Regions from separate parts of the Arthrobacter sp. JUb119 genome, predicted to be linked through region 2. Evidence: riboswitches for the same ligand, from Rfam matches in the RefSeq annotation. Region 2 holds a riboswitch; the other holds the start of a gene.

Region 1 (8,930 bases), on a different contig from region 2:
CTGAGCAGGATGATGGTCCAGACGAACATGAAGCACAGGGCCGAGACGGTGGTGACCAGTGTAAATGCTCCCATGACCGAATCGCCGCCGTAGAGCAGTGCGACGCCGGCCAGCAGGAACATGCAGGAGAACATCAGGGCGTTGCGCGGAACCTTGCGGCCTGACAGCTTGGTGAACGTCTTCGGTGCATCGCCTTCCATGGACAGGCCACGGAGCATGCGGGAGGTCGAGTAGATACCCGAGTTGGCGCTCGAAGCCGCCGAGGTAAGGACCACGAAGTTGATGATGCCAGCGGCGCCAGCCAGACCGGCCAGGGCGAACATGCCCACGAATGGCGATTGCGCAGCGGAGAACAGATCCCAGGGGGTCACGGCCATCAGGATGATCAGCGCGCCAACGTAGAAGAACAGGATGCGGACAGGAATCGAGTTGATTGCCTTGGGCAGGGTCTTTTCGGGGTCCTTGGTTTCCGCCGCGGTGGTGCCAACCAGCTCAATGCCAACGAAGGCGAAGACCGCGATCTGGAAACCGGCTACGAAGCCCATGAAGCCGGTCGGGAACATGCCGCCGTCGTTCCACAGGTTAGCGAAGGATGAAGAAGCACCGTTGTGCTCGAAACCGGTGATCACCATAACCAGGCCAACCACGATCAGTGCGCCGATGGCGACGATCTTGATCAGCGAGAACCAGAATTCGGTTTCGCCAAAAGCCTTCACTGTCGCCAGGTTCAGAACCAGCAGCAGTACGATACAGGCCAGTGCCGGGATCCATAGCGGCAAATCGCCCCACCAGAAGGCGACATAATGGGCGATGGCCACGACGTCGGCGATGCCGGTGACAACCCAGCAGAACCAGTAGGTCCAGCCGGTAAAGAATGCGGCCCAAGGGCCTAACAGGTCGCCGGCGAAGTCGGCGAAGCTCTTGTAGTTCAGGTTGCTCAACAGCAGTTCGCCCATGGCGCGCATGACGAAGAACAGCATGAAGCCAATGATCATGTAGACGAAGATGACCGACGGGCCGGCTACCGAGATGGTCTTGCCGGAGCCCATGAACAAGCCGGTGCCGATGGCGCCGCCAATGGCGATCAGCTGGATGTGACGATTGGAGAGCCCTCGTTCGAGTGCGGGGCCAGAACTGGTGGTACTCATGCTGATTGCCTTCCAGGAGTGTGGTGTGACGCCTCGAAGCGCTCCTGCCCCCAAGCCCTGAAGGCTTGGAGAGCAGCTGTTCGCTTTGAAGAACGCATCCGATTAGGAAGGATTCCAGCTGGGCATTGCGCGGCATGCTGCGCTCAGAGCAGTTGCTGCGAATGCCACGGGGAGTCCCTCGAAACTGGTGCGCTCGGTGCGGCACTGTTCTTGGTCCCTCCCCAATCTGTATTACAACCTGAGAGTTTTCACTTCCACCCGAATACTGGGTGAAGCTTGCTCCTTCGGTGAGCCCGGACGAACCTGGGCTGCTTTCCAGAGGTGCCTGTTCGTAGCGGTACAGGTGCCTGAGAGTTTCCCGGGGAGGAAATTGCTCCTACGGCGCCCGCCCATGGTGTGAGCGGATCTCTCCCGCCACGCATCAACGGCATATGTGGTGATTGCCATCACAGTATGCGCAGAAAAATGAACGTGGTGCAAGTCGCAATTTCACACTTCGGGCCCCGGATAACCGCTTGGCCACGCCAATCGTGGAAAGTGGCTGGCGAAATGGGGGATTCTCCGCTTCGTAATGATTCGGGAAGCAAGGGCATGGATGCGGCAAAGCGGGGCATCGGTTCAACCGATGCCCCGCGTGGGGAGGTACGGAGGGCTACTTCCCGAACCGTCGCAGCCGCAGCGAGTTCAGTACCACCAGCACCGAGCTGGCTGCCATGGCCGCTCCGGCGATCATCGGGTTCAGCAAGCCCAGGGCCGCAATCGGAATGCCGGCAGTGTTGTAGGCGAAAGCCCAGAACAGGTTCATCTTGATGGTGGACAGGGTTCGGGCCGACAGGTCGATGGCCTGCGTGACCTGATGCAGGTCGTTACCCATCAGGGTGATGTCCGCGGCTTCGATGGCCACATCGGTGCCCGAGCCCATGGCGATGCCGAGGTCGGCCTGCGCCAGTGCTGGCGCGTCATTCACGCCATCGCCCACCATGGCCACGACCTTGCCCTGCTCTTGCAATGAGGTGATCGCCTGGGCCTTGCCGGCAGGGAAGACCCCGGCGAATACGTCCTCGGCCTTGATGCCTACCTGGGCGGCAACCTCGGTAGCCACCGACTGGTTGTCGCCGGTCAGCAGCACCACGCGCAGGCCGCGCTCCTGGAGTTCGGCAATAGCTTTTGCGGAGCTGTCCTTGATCTTGTCCGCCACCGAGATCACTGCCTGGAACTGCTGGTCCACCGCGACCAGGATGGCGGTCGCGCCGGCCTGCTCGGCTTCCGCGAGCATGGCCTTGGCGGAGTCATCCAAGGACGCGCCCTGGGCTTCGAGCCAGCTGAAGCGGCCTACGGCAACGCGATGCCCGTTGACCGTGCCGACCACGCCGCCGCCCGGATCGGAATCGAAGTCGCTGGCTTCGGGCAGCGGGCCCAAGCCGGCTGCGGCCTTGGCGATGGCCTGGGCGATCGGATGCTCGGAATGGTGCTCCACGGCACCGGCCAAGGCCAGGACCTCATCGGGATCGACCCCGTCGATGGCCTGGGTGCCCTGGTGGGCCATGACCCCGGTGGTCACGGTGCCGGTCTTGTCCAGCACGATGGTGTCCAGCTTGCGGGTATCTTCCAGGACCTGCGGCCCGCGGATCAGGATGCCCAGCTGCGCGCCGCGTCCGGTGCCGACCAGCAAGCCGATCGGGGTCGCCAGGCCCAATGCGCAGGGGCAGGCGATGACCAGCACGGCGACCGCAGCGGTGAACGCCTGGTAGGGATCGCCGCTGGCAAAGAACCAGGTCACGAACGTGAGCAGCGCAATGGCCAGTACGATCGGCACGAAGACGGAGGATATCCGGTCAGCCAGGCGGGCAATGGGCGCCTTGCCCGATTGGGCTTCGGAGACCAGCTTGCCCATCTGGGCCAAGGTGGTGTCCGCGCCAACGCGGGTAGCTTCGATCACCAGCCGGCCCGAGGCATTCAAGGTCGCGCCGGTGACTTCATCGCCGGGCCCGGCCTTCTGCGGGACCGATTCGCCCGTAAGCAGCGAGGTGTCTACCGCGCTGGCGCCGTCAATGACCACGCCGTCAGTAGCGATCTTCTCGCCGGGGCGCACCACGAAATGGTCCCCGACCTGCACCTGCCCGGCCGGGATTTTCACTTCCGCGCCGTCGCGAAGCACCACTGCATCCTTGGCGCCCAGGTTCAGCAAGGACTTCAGCGCATCGGATGCCGAGGACTTGGCGCGGTGCTCCAGGAAACGGCCCAGCAGCAGCAAGGTGGCCACGACGCCGGCAGTTTCAAAGTAGAGCGCATGCTCGGACATGGACATGCCGATATGGGCGGTCAGCTGCGGATCGAGGATCAGCTGCACTGCAGAGAAGAAGTAGGCCGCGAGCACACCGAGGGAAACCAGAGTGTCCATGGTCGAGGCCAGGTGCCGTGCGTTGACGGCCGCTGCCTTGTGGAAAGGCCAGGCGCCGTAAAAGACCACGGGAGTGGCCAGCGCGAAGGCGACCCAACCCCAATGCGGGAACTGCGCTGCGGGAATCATGGAAATGATGAACAGCGGAATGGTGAAGATCGCGGAGACCAGCAGGCGGCGCAGCAGGTGGTTGGGCACCATGTGCTCGTGCCCGCCGTGATCATGCTCCCCGTGTCCCTGGTGATCCGAACCGGCGGGTTTGGGCGGGTGCTTGAGGGAAGCGGTATAGCCGGCGGCTTGCACCGTATCGATCAGTGCCTCATCGGTGACATCGGCTGGGACCTGGACCTTGGCGGTTTCCAGGGGCAGGTTCACCGTCGCGCTGACACCGGGCAGCTTGCCGAGTTTGCGTTCCACCCGATTCACGCACGAGGCGCAGGTCATTCCCTGGATGTCCAGATCGACGGTGCGCAATTCGGGGATTGTTTCATGCGGGGCATGGGAAGTCATGATTTACGACCTTGCACTTTCTTGCCGTTGTGGCTTGGTGCCTGGCTTTTTTGCGGCTAGGCGTTAATTGCTTCGACGGTGTAACCAGCCTCGTCGATGGCATTGCGAATGCTCTCTTCGCTTACGGTTGCGCTGGTGGTGACGTTGGCGGTGGACACGCCCTTCGCATCGAGGAACACTTCCACCTCTTGCACCCCATCAAGCTCCTTGAGCTCCTCGGTGACAGAGGATACGCAGTGGCCGCAGGTCATGCCGGAGATCTTGATTTCCACATGGCTAGTCAGCGGGGTGCTCTGCTCGCGGGGAATGATCTGCAGGCCCTGGTTGGAGTTCTTTTCCGAGGAGCATCCGCAATTGCAGTTGTGGCTCATGATCTTGCTCTCTTTCGATGAATTCTGTGTGAATTGGAAATGGGTCCGTTGGGGCGCGCTCAGCGCACCAAACGGGAGATGGCGGCCGTGGCCTCGGCGATTTTGTCTTGCACGATGGATGGATCACCCGTCTCGATGGATGACTTGGCCGCATCAACCACGCAATGGCCGATATGGTCATCGATCAGCTGCACGCTGACCTTGTGCAATGCCGCGTTGATAGCGGAGATCTGGGTCAGGATGTCGATGCAGTACTTGTCTTCATCTACCATCTTGGCCACTCCGCGCACCTGGCCTTCAATGCGCTTCAGGCGTCGTTCCAAGGCGCTTTTATCCGCGTGATAGCCGTGGTGCTCAGCTGTTTCATATCGCGTGTGGTTGGTATCCATATAACGATCATACCCCCTAGGGGTATTAAGTCAAGTACCCCCTGGGGGTATCCAGCATCCCCCAGCCGGAGAGGGAAGCACGGTAGGATTTCACCCGTGAGCCACAACGAACTTCATGTGCGTCCGATTTCCGGCACCGAGCACTCATCATTCCTTGAGACCGCCCAAGACGTCAGCTTCCTGCAGCGTCCCGAATGGGCCCAGGTCAAGGGCGGCTGGCGCGGTGAATCCCTCGGCTGGTTCGAGGAAGACGAGCTGGTAGGCGCGGCACTGGTGCTGCATCGTGCAGCCCCGGTCATCAAGAAGACCCTCGCCTACATCCCCGATGGCCCGGTCATCGACTTCGGCACCTATGCTCCTGGACAGGTAATCCAGCCGCTGGCCGCCTACCTGAAGAATCGTGGCGCATTCCAGCTGAAGATGGGCCCGGGACTGGCCGTGCGCACCTGGGGTGCCGCCGCGGTGCGCAAGAACCTGGGCAAGGAAGGGTTCACCCAGCTCGCTGACCTTGAAACCCAGAGCACCTCAGGCACCGCGCTAGCGCTGAATGACGCCTTGCTGGAAATGGGCTTCTCCAAAGAAGATGTGGGACTGGACTTCGCTGCGGGCCAGCCGGAATTCGTGGCCCGCGTGGCGTTGCAAGATGATGACGGCAACCAGCTGGACGTGGACCAGGTCATGGCCAGCTACTCGGCGACCACCCGCAACGAGACCCGCAAGGCGCTGAAGAGCACCCTGGAAATCGAAGTCGGCCAGACCAAGGACATTGCCCGCTTCCATGCCCTGTACAACCACACCGCGGATCGCCAGGACTTCACCGGCCGCCCGCTGGGCTACTTCGAGAAGATGCACACCGTGCTCAACGAAGCGGTGCCGGGCTCCTGCACCCTGTACATCGCCAGCAATGAAGGCGTGGACCTGGCCGCATCCATTGTCATCCGTTCCTCGAACCTGGCCTGGTACCTGTACGGCGCTTCCTCCTCGGAGCAGCGCAAGCTGTTCGCGCCGAAGGCGATCATGCAGCACATGGTCATCGATTCCATCGAGGCAGGTTGCCGCTATCTGGACCAGGGCGGCGTGAGCGCGACCCTGGACAAGGAGCACCACCTCTCGGGGCTGACCAAGTTCAAGACCAACACCGGCTGCGACATCGTGCAGACCAACGGCGAGTGGGACCTGGCGCTGAACAAGCCCCTGGCGTGGGCCTTCGAAAAATACATGAACTGGCGCAAGAAGTAGGGAAAACACCACTTTGGCAATCGATCCAACCCAGCCATTTGTCCCGGTCATCCTCGGCGGGGACATCGGCACCTACACCTTGGCGCGCGAATTCTACGAGGCCTACGGGGTGCGCTCGGTGGTTCTGCCGGCTGCCGGCAACGGCGTCATCGAGCACTCGGTAGCCATCGAACTGCGCCCCATCGGCTCCATGGCCGACGAGGGACGCGTAGTCGCGGCCCTGGTCGAGCTGGCCGATGAGCTGAAGGCCGCGGCGGATCGGCCGCTGATGCTTTTCGGCTCCCTGGACTTCCACATCATGCTGATCGCCAAGAACCGTGAGCAGCTTGAGGAACAGTACGTCATCCCGTACCCCCAGCTGGAAACCATCGAGGGTGCGGCACTGAAAGAGAACTTCTACGCGCTCGCCGAAAAATTGGGCATCGCCCATCCGCGCACCGCCGTGTATTACCCGGGAACCCCGCTGGATTCGCTGGTAGGTTCCTTCGACTACCCGGTCATCGGCAAGCCATCGAGCTCCGCGGATTGGATCGCCGCCAAGTTCGAGGGCAAGCAGAAAATCCACACCATCGACAGCCGCGCCGACCTCGAAGCCCTGGTTTCCAGAATCGATGGCAGCGGCTACGACTCGGGCTACATCTTCCAGGAGTACATTCCGGGTGGAGATGACGCGATGCGCCTGTGCACCTACTTCGCCACCCAGGAAGAAAAGGTCATCTTCGCCGGCTACGGCGAAGTGGTGATCGAGGAGCATGCCCCGCTGGTGCTGGGCAATTCGGCCGCCATTGTCAGCGGTCGCAACGATGCGATGGCCGCCGATGGCGCGCGCATGCTCGAAGAACTGGGCTGGCGCGGAATTGCCATGATCGATGCCAAATACGATCACCGCGATGGCCAGATCAAATTCTTCGAGATCAACCCGCGCCTGGGCCGCAACCACTTCTACCTGACCGCAGCCGGGGTGAACCCGGCCCGTTTCTATGTCACCGAGTTCCTCGGCGCGCAGTTCGATCAGTCGAACCCGGAAACCGACGCGGTGGTGGACACCGGCACAGGTGTCTTGCAGCTGTCGCGCCAGCGGCTATTCACCGTGCTGCCGCACCACTTGCTGCGCCGCTTCCTGGACAGCGGAACCGGCCGCAAGGCAGAAGCACTGCTCAAGGCAGGCAAGGTCTCGAACCCGTTGAAGTTCGCAGCCGAGAAGAACCCTCGCCGCAAGCTCTATCTGCTGTTGAATGCGGCCAACCACTACCGCAAGTTCAAGGCGTTCCCGCCGCGCACCCAGTAGGCTTGCCCAGGCCCAGGCCCAGGCCCAGGCCCAGGCCCAGGCCTAGGAGTGGCCGGTGGTTGTGGTTTGAAGGCGTCTCCAGGAATTGCCCACCCGTCGCGCGCCTGTACCCAGGGGCTTTGGGCGATCTGCGCCCCGTCCAGGATGTCAAGGGACGTCGGCTGGCCATCGTATTGGGGTGCGAGCTGGACCGGTTTCATTCCCTTGGCTGCGGCGATGACCAGGGCAACGGTTTCATCCGGATCCTGGGACGTTGACATGGCATTCCAATCCAGCGTCGAAATCACCGCTTCGCCGGAAGGGATGGCAACGCGTTCAAGGAGGATATCCGGTTCGGGCTGCAGCTCGATATCCGGCTGGGCATCGCCGGCCTCGTTGAGGAAATCGATCTGCGGGTAGGACTGCAACGCGCACGAGCGAGCAGAAATGTTCTTGGCGTAGACCGCCATGTACCGTGAACCGGCAGCTGCATCGGGTGCGCCGAGGGCTATTTCCAAGTCCCCCTCTGCGCACAACGGAGCTGGCTGATTCGCTGGCCAGCTTTTGACCTTGTCGGGAAGAACCACAGGCTTGGGGATCAGCCATTGTGGTTTCTTGTTTCCAACCCAGCCTTCAGCAAGGACCTCGTATCGAGGCGATGCCAGCTTGTAGGGCATGGGCTCGCCAAAGGGACCATGCCGCTCCAGCCATAAGCGGGTTTCCTTTTCCGCCTCTGCTGGCGCCTCGTTGCCGAGGACCAGGTTCAATCCGGAATGGTCAATGCTGGCGCTCTCGAAGAAACCTCGCTTGGCCGCCTCGATAAGAAGCTGGAGCTCGGGAATATCAGTGCGATTCGCGGGCGAATAGCGCACGGATCGATCTGCTAGTGCCAAATCGGTGGGGTGCTTGGCCTGTGCAGCGAATTTTCCCAGCGCCAGCAGCTGCTCCAAATTAAACGCCGTGGCCGAGTAGTTAGCCGCACTTGCCGCGCCGAGCCCGCGTAGGCGGAATGCGAATGAAGCCCTCTCACCGAGAAGACCAGGCTTCGCTTGCTCTTCGCCTCCAAAGTGCGAAAAATTGTCGGAGACTTCCAGTGGGTAGGTTTTCGTCTTTGAGCCTGGGATATTCTGGGGTTCACCGGCGACAAAGGCCAGGTCGATGTTCCGCAAGCTCAGGGCATGGGCCCCAGCCTGGATCTGTTGTGCCATCTCCCGCACGATTACTTCCGCTTGTGCAGGATCGAGCTGATCCGAGAGCACGAATTGCAGGTCAACTGACAGATCCGGTGCGGCCAAGACATCGTGATCCATGACCTCGGAGGACATCTGGACGCCAAGGACCCCGTCCCGGTCCTCGACGGCTGCAACGAAATCGCAAACTTCATCGGGCGCGTCGCAGGAATTCCATGGCTGCCAGATCACCAGGATGGCTGCGATAAGAGCCAGTGCGATGACGCTAGCTCCAGCGCGCAGTGAATTCATCTGGCTACTGTATCAAATGCGACCTCATGCTTGACCGCTGGTACTCCGGAAAACGGTAACGGGATAATGCGAGTAAAATTTCAAGCACACGTATTGAAAGCGAGTTCTCATGAGTTTGAAAGAT
Region 2 (8,930 bases):
GCATCCGCAAGCCGCTGGGAGCCGAAGCCTACATCGGCCAGGACCCCGCGCTGGAATCGCGCTACCGCGATGTACTGCCGGGCGCTGACGCCGCACCGGAATTCTTCGATCCGTTCTCCCCGGCCGGGCTTTCGGTGAACTCGGCCTCCGGTTTCGCGCTGGAAAACGGCCCGGTCTACAACTGGCACGAACTGGCCAACGCGCCTCAGGTGCGCGAACTGGGCCCCGCATCCATGGGCGCGGTCGCCAATGCCCAAGGACTGGCCGCAATCTATGCCGCCTCATTCGGTGCCGTGCCGGCACTGGGCGCCACCCGCGGATTCCTCACCGCCGACACCTGGTCCCAGGTTTCCACCGAACTGGTCTACGGCCATGACCGGACCAATGGACTGCTGCAGGCCTTCGCCCTGGGGTTCATGAAGGCCACCGCGCGCAACAACTACGGATCGATTTTCGCCTACGGCCATGACGGTGCGAACTCCTCGCTGGCCTTTGCCGATCCAGCCCACCAGCTGGGCTTCGGATTCATCCCCTCGCGCAATGAAGGCGCCAAGGAGATCTCCACCGGAGTCAAGCTCAGCCAGCTGGCCCGCCAGCTGATCATGCAGAAGAACATGTCGGCCCAGGCTGCCGGCAGCAACGCGTAGTAAACCCATCGGGAATGGAACGAAGCAGGAGCGAAGTGAAGAAGTTTGTGGCACTAGGTGACTCGTTCACCGAAGGCGTTGGCGATGTGGATCCGACCCGGCCCAACCAGGTCCGCGGCTGGGCGGACCGGGTTTCGGAAGTGCTCTGCGCCGAAGGCGAATGGGAATACGCCAACCTGGCGGTGCGCGGCAAGAAGATCGGGCAGGTGATCAACCAGCAGCTGGACCAGGCGCTCGCACTGGCCCCGGACCTGGTCACCATCTATGCCGGCGGCAATGACATCCTGCGCCCGAAGGCGGACCTGGATGCGCTGATGCGCGGCTATGAAGGCATGGTGAGCCGCTTTGCCGAAGCCGGAAGCGCGGTCGTGCTGTTCACCGGTTTCGACACCGTGGAATCACCGTTGTTCTCCAAGACCCGTCCGCGCACGGCCATTTACAACGAGAAGGTTCGCGAAATCGCGGACGAGTACGGTGCGGTGATCGCCGATTACTGGCGGTGGCGAGAATTCTCCGATCTGCGCTACTGGGCGGTGGATCGGCTGCACATGAACGAGCTGGGCCACACGCTGATGGCTTCGAAGGTCCTTGACGTGCTCGGCACCCATCGGATCACCGAGGGAAACTGGTCCTCCAGGATCCAGCAGCCGTCCCTGCCGGAACTGGCCGTGAACTCGCGCGGCGAAAAGCTGAAGCAGGAATTGGGCTGGGCCAGAGAGCATTTGGCTCCGTGGGTCAAGCGCCGGATCACCGGCACCTCGTCGGGTGATTCCTTGTCAGCGAAATATCCTGATTACATCCGTTTAACTGCCGACGCCAACTGAACGCATTTATGACTTTTCCGGACCCCGCTCCTGTTTGACCTTGGGGGCGGGGCAGGTAACATGGTGGTGTGCTGCAGGTCTCCGGCCGGCAGCGCGCGCCATAGACGGATGGCGGGAGAGTCCCGTTCACACCATGGACGGGCGCCGTAGGAGCAATTCCTCCCCAGGAAACTCTCAGGCACCCGTACCGCCATCATGAGGCAACTCTGGAAAGAAACCGGCCCGTTCCGGTTCACCGAAGGTGCAAGTGCCCGGCTTGGTTTGCTGGATGCGTAAAACTCTCAGGTTATGCAACAGGGATGGGGAGGTAAAAAGACCTTCCTTTGGCATGCGCCAAGACAGATCCCATGGAGATACCAGCACCATGACCATCACGCAGACTTCGGCACGAGCGAATACTGAATTCGTTTCACGCCATATCGGCCCACGTCCTTCCGACGTCACCACCATGCTTCAGACCCTGGGCTACGACAGCCTGGAAGAACTGATCGACACCGCCGTTCCGGCAGACATCCGCCAGGACTCCGCACTGGATATCCCAGACGCACTGAGCGAAACCGAAGCCCTAGCCCACCTGCGTGCGCTTGCCTCGAAGAACGTCATGAAGACCCAGATGATCGGCCAGGGCTTCTACGACACCATCACCCCAGCCGTGATCCGCCGCAACATCGTGGAAAACCCAGCCTGGTACACCGCTTACACCCCGTACCAGCCGGAAATCTCCCAGGGCCGCCTCGAAGCCCTGCTGAACTTCCAGACCATGGTCATGGACCTGACCGGCCTGCCCATCGCCAACGCGTCGCTGCTGGATGAATCCTCCGCCGCCGCCGAAGCCGTGCTGATGATGCGCCGCGCCAACAAGAAGAAGTCCAAGGGCAAGACCGTGCTGGACTCCAACATCTTCCCGCAGACCCTCAAGGTCGTGCAGGGCCGCGCTGACGCGCTGGGCTTCGAAGTCGAGATTGCCGACCTTTCCGCAGGCTTGCCAGAGGGCGAGATCTCCGGCATTGTCCTGCAGCAGCCTGGCAACGACGGCTCGATCGCGGACCACGCTTCGATCATCGCAGCCGCCAAGGAAGCCGGCGCCATGGTTACCGTGATTGCCGACCTGCTGGCCCTGACCATGATCACCCCTCCGGGCGAGCAGGGTGCCGATATCGCCGTGGGCAACACCCAGCGATTCGGCGTGCCGCTGTTCTTCGGCGGACCGCACGCTGCCTACATGGCCGTGGCCGATGGCCTGACCCGTTCCATGCCAGGACGCCTGGTGGGCGTTTCGGCCGATGACGCCGGAGTCCCTGCCTACCGCTTGGCCCTGCAGACCCGCGAGCAGCACATCCGCCGCGAAAAGGCCACCTCCAACATCTGCACCGCACAGGCCCTGCTGGCCATCTGCGCTTCGATGTACGCGGTCTACCACGGCCCAGCCGGCCTGAAGCAGATCGCCTCGCGCGCCAACAACCACGCCCGGGTGATCGCCAGCTCGCTGGTTTCCGGCGGCTACACCCTGGCATCGGATTCCTTCTTCGACACCGTTGTGGTGAACGTCGAGAACGCCGATGCCATCATTGCCAAGGCCATCGAAGCAGGCATCAACCTGCGCAAGGTGGGCGAGACCCAGGTGGGCATCTCCACCGACGAGGCCACCACCTCGGGCGTAGTCAAGACCCTGCTTGAGGTCTTCGGCGCAGAGCTCTCGGCTCCGGAAGGCTTCGAGATCCCGGCAGGGCAGGTGCGCACCAGCGACTTCATGACCCACCCGATCTTCAACACCATCTCCTCCGAAACCCAGATGATGCGCTACCTGCGCCGGCTCTCGGACCGCGACCTGGCCCTGGACCGCACCATGATCCCGCTGGGTTCGTGCACCATGAAGCTGAACTCGGCCGCCGAAATGGAATCCATCACCTGGCCGGAATTCGCCTCGATCCACCCCTACGCGCCTGCAGCGCAGACCGAGGGCTGGCGCGAGCTGATCACCGACCTGGAAGGGCGCCTGACCGCAATCACCGGCTACGCTGGCGTTTCGATCCAGCCCAACGCCGGCTCGCAGGGCGAATACGCGGGCCTGCTGGCCATCTCGGACTACCACCGTTCGCGCGGCGAAGGCCAGCGCGATCTGTGCCTGATTCCGGCCTCGGCCCACGGCACCAACGCCGCGTCGGCAGTGCTGGCCGGGATGCGCGTGGTGGTCGTGAAGACCGCAGCCGATGGCACCATCGACGCGAATGACCTGGATGCCAAGATCGAGGCCAACAAGGACGTCCTTGCAGCCATCATGATCACCTACCCATCCACCCACGGCGTCTACGACGCGGACGTGCGCGAGGTCTGCGACAAGGTCCACGCCGCCGGCGGCCAGGTGTACATCGATGGCGCGAACATGAACGCCATGGTTGGCTTGGCCCAGCCAGGCAAGTTCGGCGGCGACGTGTCGCACCTGAACCTGCACAAGACCTTCTGCATCCCGCACGGCGGTGGCGGCCCAGGCGTAGGCCCAATCGGCGTTGGCGAGCACCTGCTGCCATTCCTGCCAGGCGATGCTTCGGGCACCTACTCCGAGCGTGACGGCGTGCCGGTGGTGGCGACCGCTTTCGGCTCGGCCGGCGTCCTGCCGATCTCCTGGGCCTACATCGCGATGATGGGCGGGGACGGCTTGACCGAAGCCACCAAGCACGCGATCCTGAACGCGAACTACATTGCCAAGCGCCTGAACGAGCACTTCCCGGTACTGTTCACCGGCAACAAGGACCTGGTTGCCCACGAGTGCATTCTGGACCTGCGTGAACTGACCGCCAAGACCGGGGTCACCGCCGAGGACGTGGCCAAGCGCCTGATCGACTTCGGTTTCCACGCGCCGACCCTGTCCTTCCCTGTGGCAGGCACCCTGATGGTGGAGCCCACCGAATCCGAGGACCTGGCCGAGATCGAGCGCTTCATTGAAGCGATGATCACCATCCGCCAGGAAATGGACGAGGTCCTCTCCGGTGCCTACAGCATCGAGGAGTCCCCATTGCGCAACGCTCCGCACACGGTCTCCGCTGTGGTCAACAGCAAGTGGGACCGCAAGTACTCGGTCGAGCAGGCGGCCTTCCCGGTCCCGGCGCTGAAGTTCGACAAGTACTTCCCAACCGTGGGCCGCATCGACGGCGCCGGTGGCGACCGCAACCTGATCTGCTCCTGCCCGGCTCCCGAAGCCTTCGAAGACTAAGGAAGAGTTAGAGATGACTGAGACTACCCAAGCACTCAAGCACACCGCGCTGCACGCGCAGCACGAAGCTCTCGGCGCCAACTTCACCGACTTCGGCGGCTGGGACATGCCGTTGAAGTACGGATCGGAACTGGCAGAGCACAAGGCCGTGCGCTCCACCGCTGGCCTGTTCGACCTGTCCCACATGGGCGAGGTCTACCTCTCCGGCCCGGAAGCCGGCAAGGCGCTGAACACCGCCCTGGCAGGGAACCTGGGCATCATGAAGGTCGGCAAGGCGAAGTACTCGCTGATCCTTGACGCCGAGGGCAAGATCATCGATGACCTGATCGTCTACCGCCTGGAAGAGGAGAAGTTCCTCGTCGTGCCCAACGCCGGCAACGCCCCGGTGGTTGCCGCCGAGCTGGCTGCCCGCGCCGCCGGCTTCGACGTCGTCGTGGACGACGCTTCGGACCGCCAGTCGCTGATCGCCGTCCAGGGACCGAACGCCGAGGCGATTGTGCGCAAGCTGGCCGCCGACGAGGCAACCGCCCAGGCGGTCACCGAACTGAAGTACTACGCTGCGGTGAAGGTGGTGCTCGGTGGCATCGACGTGCTGCTGGCCCGCACCGGCTACACCGGCGAAGACGGCTTCGAGCTGATCATCGAAAACGAGGATGCGGCAGCCCTCTGGGAAAAGAGCGTTGAAGCCGGCAAGGACCACGAGCTGGTTCCTTGCGGCCTGGCCGCCCGCGACTCGCTGCGCCTTGAAGCCGGCATGCCGCTGTACGGCAACGAGCTGTCCCTGGAACGCACCCCGTTCGATGCCGGATTCGGCCCGGTGGTCTCCTTCAAGAAGGAAGAGGACTTCGTGGGCCGCGAAGCCCTGGAAGCGTTGCGCGGTGCGACCCCGCCACGCAAGCTCGTCGGCCTCAAGGGCCTGGGCAAGCGCGCCGGCCGCGGCGGCTACGCCATCGTCAAGGACGGCGCAACCATCGGTGAAATCACCTCCGGCCAGCCTTCGCCAACCCTGGGCTACCCGGTTGCACTGGGTTATGTCGACGCCGAATTCGGTGCAGTGGGAACCGAGCTGGAGGTAGACCTGCGTGGTAAGACTTTGCCTTTTGTCGTAGTCGAACTGCCGTTCTACACCCGAGCCAAGTAACGTTAAACATCAGTAGGGCTAAGCAAATCGCCCGCTAATTCCCTTGGGAGAGGAAATACCGTGAGTAAAGTTCTTTCGTCATTGCGCTACTCGGCCGAACACGAGTGGATCGATGCATCGTCCCCAGCAAAGATCGGCATCACCCAGGTTGCCGCCGACGCCCTGGGCGACGTGGTCTACGTCGACCTGCCAGAGGTCGGCGACTCCGTTACCGCAGGCGAGACCTGTGGCGAAGTCGAGTCCACCAAGTCGGTTTCCGACCTGTACTCGCCAGTGACCGGCACCATCGTTGCCATCAACGACGAGGCAGTGGACAACCCAAGCATCCTGAACGAAGACCCATACGGTGCCGGCTGGCTGTTCACCGTTGAGGTCGCCGAAGAGGGTCCGCTGCTTTCGGCAGCTGACTACGCAAGCGCGAACGGTGGAAACGTCGAGTAATGAGCAACCAGACTTTTGAATCCGTTGCCGCTGCAACGTTGACCCAGTCGCTGGCTTCGCTGGACCCGGAGATCGCGCAGCGTATTGACGCTGAGCTGGCTCGCCAGCAGCGCGGCCTGGAAATGATCGCTTCGGAGAACCACACTGCGCAGGCAATCATGCAGGCGCAGGGTTCGGTACTGACCAACAAGTATGCCGAGGGGTATCCGGGCCGCCGCTACTACGGCGGTTGCGAGGAAGTTGATGTCATTGAGACGTTGGCTATCGAGCGCCTCAAGGAGCTGTTCGGGGCGAAGTTCGCCAACGTTCAGCCGCATTCCGGTGCGCAGGCTAACGCGTCGGTGTACCACGCGCTGGTGCGTCCAGGCGATACCGTGCTCGGCCTGAATCTGAACCACGGTGGCCACCTGACCCACGGCATGAAGCTGAACTTCTCGGGTCGCTTGTTCGACATCGTTCCTTACGGTGTGGACGAGCAGACCTACGAAGTGGACATGGACGAGGTGGAGCGCCTTGCTGTGGAGCACCAGCCGAAGATGATCGTTGCAGGCTGGTCGGCGTACCCTCGCCAGCTGGACTTCAAGCGCTTCCGCGAAATCGCTGACAAGGTCGGCGCGTACCTGTTCGTGGACATGGCGCACTTCGCTGGCCTGGTGGCAACCGGGTTGCATCCTTCGCCGGTTCCGCATGCTCACGTAGTGACCTCCACGACCCATAAGACCCTGGCGGGTCCACGTGGCGGCATTATTCTCTCGAATGATGCGGAGATCGCGAAGAAGCTGAACTCGGCGGTGTTCCCTGGCCAGCAGGGTGGTCCGTTGGAGCACGTGATTGCTGGCAAGGCGGTGGCTTTCAAGATTGCCGCTTCGCCGGAGTTCAAGGAGCGCCAGGAGCGGACGTTGGCTGGTGCGCGTATTTTGGCTGAGCGCTTGACCCAGGAAGATGTTGTGGCCAAGGGCATCAGCGTTTTGACTGGTGGCACGGATGTTCACATGGTGCTCGTTGACTTGCGTAATAGCGAGTTGGATGGGCAGCAGGGTGAGGATCTTTTGGCTCAGGTGGAGATCACGGTGAACCGCAATTCGGTGCCGTTTGATCCTCGTCCGCCGATGGTGACTTCGGGGTTGCGTATTGGTACTCCGGCGTTGGCTACCCGTGGTTTCTCGGAGGCTGCGTTCGCTGAGGTTGCGGAGATCATTGCACAGACGTTGATTGCTGGTGCTGAGGGTAATACGGCGGTGTTGCCGGAGCTGAAGGATCGTGTTCTGAAGCTTGCCGCGGCCCACCCGCTGTACCCGGAACTGGCTAAGGTTTCCGAGTAGCATCATCTGATTAGGATGTGGGCCCGGAAGGTGGAAATACTCGCTTTTCGGGCCCGCGGTCTTTCAACATCCAGAGGTCCAGGCGCTGCACGGTACGTGCGGTGGCCGCAAGCCTCTGGAACCACACTCCACAGATCCGGGGCAGAAGCTCTCGGATTACCCAAGTTCTAAGGATGTGACCCGCTATGGCGGTTAGCGTATTCGATCTTTTCTCGGTTGGCATCGGACCGTCTTCCAGCCATACCGTGGGACCAATGCGTGCAGCACACGCATTCATTGCCCAAGTAATCCGAGAAGGCCAACTGGACGCACTGGAAAATATCCGTGTTGATGTCTACGGATCCCTGGCCGCTACCGGACGCGGCCACGGCACCTTCACTGCCATCATGCTGGGGCTTGAAGGCTTCGAACCTGAAACCGTGCTGCCATCACAGGTCGATGACCGTCTGGCGGACATGGAAGCCACTGGAATCCTCCACCTGGCCGAACAGCTTGATCAGCGCAAGGACCTGAACTACAAGGTCGAAGACATGATCCAGCATCCGCTCACCGTACTGCCACGCCACACCAACGGCGTGAAGTTCATTGCCCTCGACGCTGACGGCAACGAAATCGCCAACGAGACCTTCTTCTCCGTAGGCGGCGGCTTCATCGTGCGCGAAGGCGCCGAAGACCGCATCGAGAAGAACCTCGAAGAGAAGCTGAACAAGCAGCCCTATCCCTTCACCACGGCAGCCAAGCTGCTGGAACATGTGAAGGAAACCGGCCTGTCCATTGCCGACATCATGATGGCCAACGAAATGGCTTACCGGTCCCGCGACGAGATCCGCAACGGCCTGGTCCACATCTACGAAGTGATGGAAGACTGCAAGGATTCCGCGCTGGAACGCACCGGCGTGCTGCCCGGCGGCTTGAAAGTTCGCCGCCGTGCGCCGGAATGGCATGAACGCCTGCGCAAGGAAGACAAGGACCGGGATCCGGTCTACTGGCAGGAATGGATCAACCTCGTTGCGCTGGCCGTCAATGAGGAGAACGCCTCCGGCGGACGCGTGGTCACCGCTCCGACCAACGGCGCAGCGGGCATCATCCCAGCCGTGCTGTTCTACGCCACCCACTACGCACCGGGCGCAAAGTACTGGAATGAGGAGGAAAAGCACGACGCTGTCGTACGCTTCCTGCTCACCGCTGGTGCCGTCGGCGTGCTGTACAAGGAGCAGGCATCGATCTCCGGCGCCGAAGTCGGCTGCCAGGGCGAAGTCGGTTCGGCATCATCGATGGCTGCTGGCGGCCTGGCCGAAATTCTTGGCGGCACCCCAGCGCAGGTAGAGAACGCAGCGGAAATCG

What was found. Region 2 has a riboswitch for glycine ahead of gcvP (aminomethyl-transferring glycine dehydrogenase). Riboswitches for the same ligand answer to the same signal wherever they lie in the genome.
Region 1: it holds a riboswitch for glycine, as region 2 does, so the genes downstream of both, cycA (D-serine/D-alanine/glycine transporter) here and gcvP (aminomethyl-transferring glycine dehydrogenase) in region 2, are expected to answer to the same signal.

Annotation. Positions count from the first base shown of each region.
Region 1 covers NZ_JANUFE010000003.1:364,461-373,390, reverse strand. Annotated here, with positions in the region: gene cycA (D-serine/D-alanine/glycine transporter) at 1-1,148, opposite strand, end outside; glycine riboswitch at 1,365-1,473, opposite strand; glycine riboswitch at 1,474-1,572, opposite strand; gene M2368_RS10670 (heavy metal translocating P-type ATPase) at 1,801-4,059, opposite strand; gene M2368_RS10665 (heavy-metal-associated domain-containing protein) at 4,116-4,430, opposite strand; gene M2368_RS10660 (metal-sensitive transcriptional regulator) at 4,490-4,819, opposite strand; gene M2368_RS10655 (lipid II:glycine glycyltransferase FemX) at 4,916-6,058, shown strand; gene M2368_RS10650 (carboxylate--amine ligase) at 6,072-7,346, shown strand; gene M2368_RS10645 (DUF4232 domain-containing protein) at 7,307-8,806, opposite strand; gene M2368_RS10640 (GatB/YqeY domain-containing protein) at 8,916-8,930, shown strand, end outside.
Region 2 covers NZ_JANUFE010000007.1:34,567-43,496, forward strand. Annotated here, with positions in the region: gene M2368_RS16185 (serine hydrolase domain-containing protein) at 1-647, shown strand, start outside; gene M2368_RS16190 (SGNH/GDSL hydrolase family protein) at 695-1,471, shown strand; glycine riboswitch at 1,574-1,671, shown strand; gene gcvP (aminomethyl-transferring glycine dehydrogenase) at 1,836-4,682, shown strand; gene gcvT (glycine cleavage system aminomethyltransferase GcvT) at 4,696-5,823, shown strand; gene gcvH (glycine cleavage system protein GcvH) at 5,884-6,264, shown strand; gene glyA (serine hydroxymethyltransferase) at 6,264-7,586, shown strand; gene M2368_RS16215 (L-serine ammonia-lyase) at 7,772-8,930, shown strand, end outside.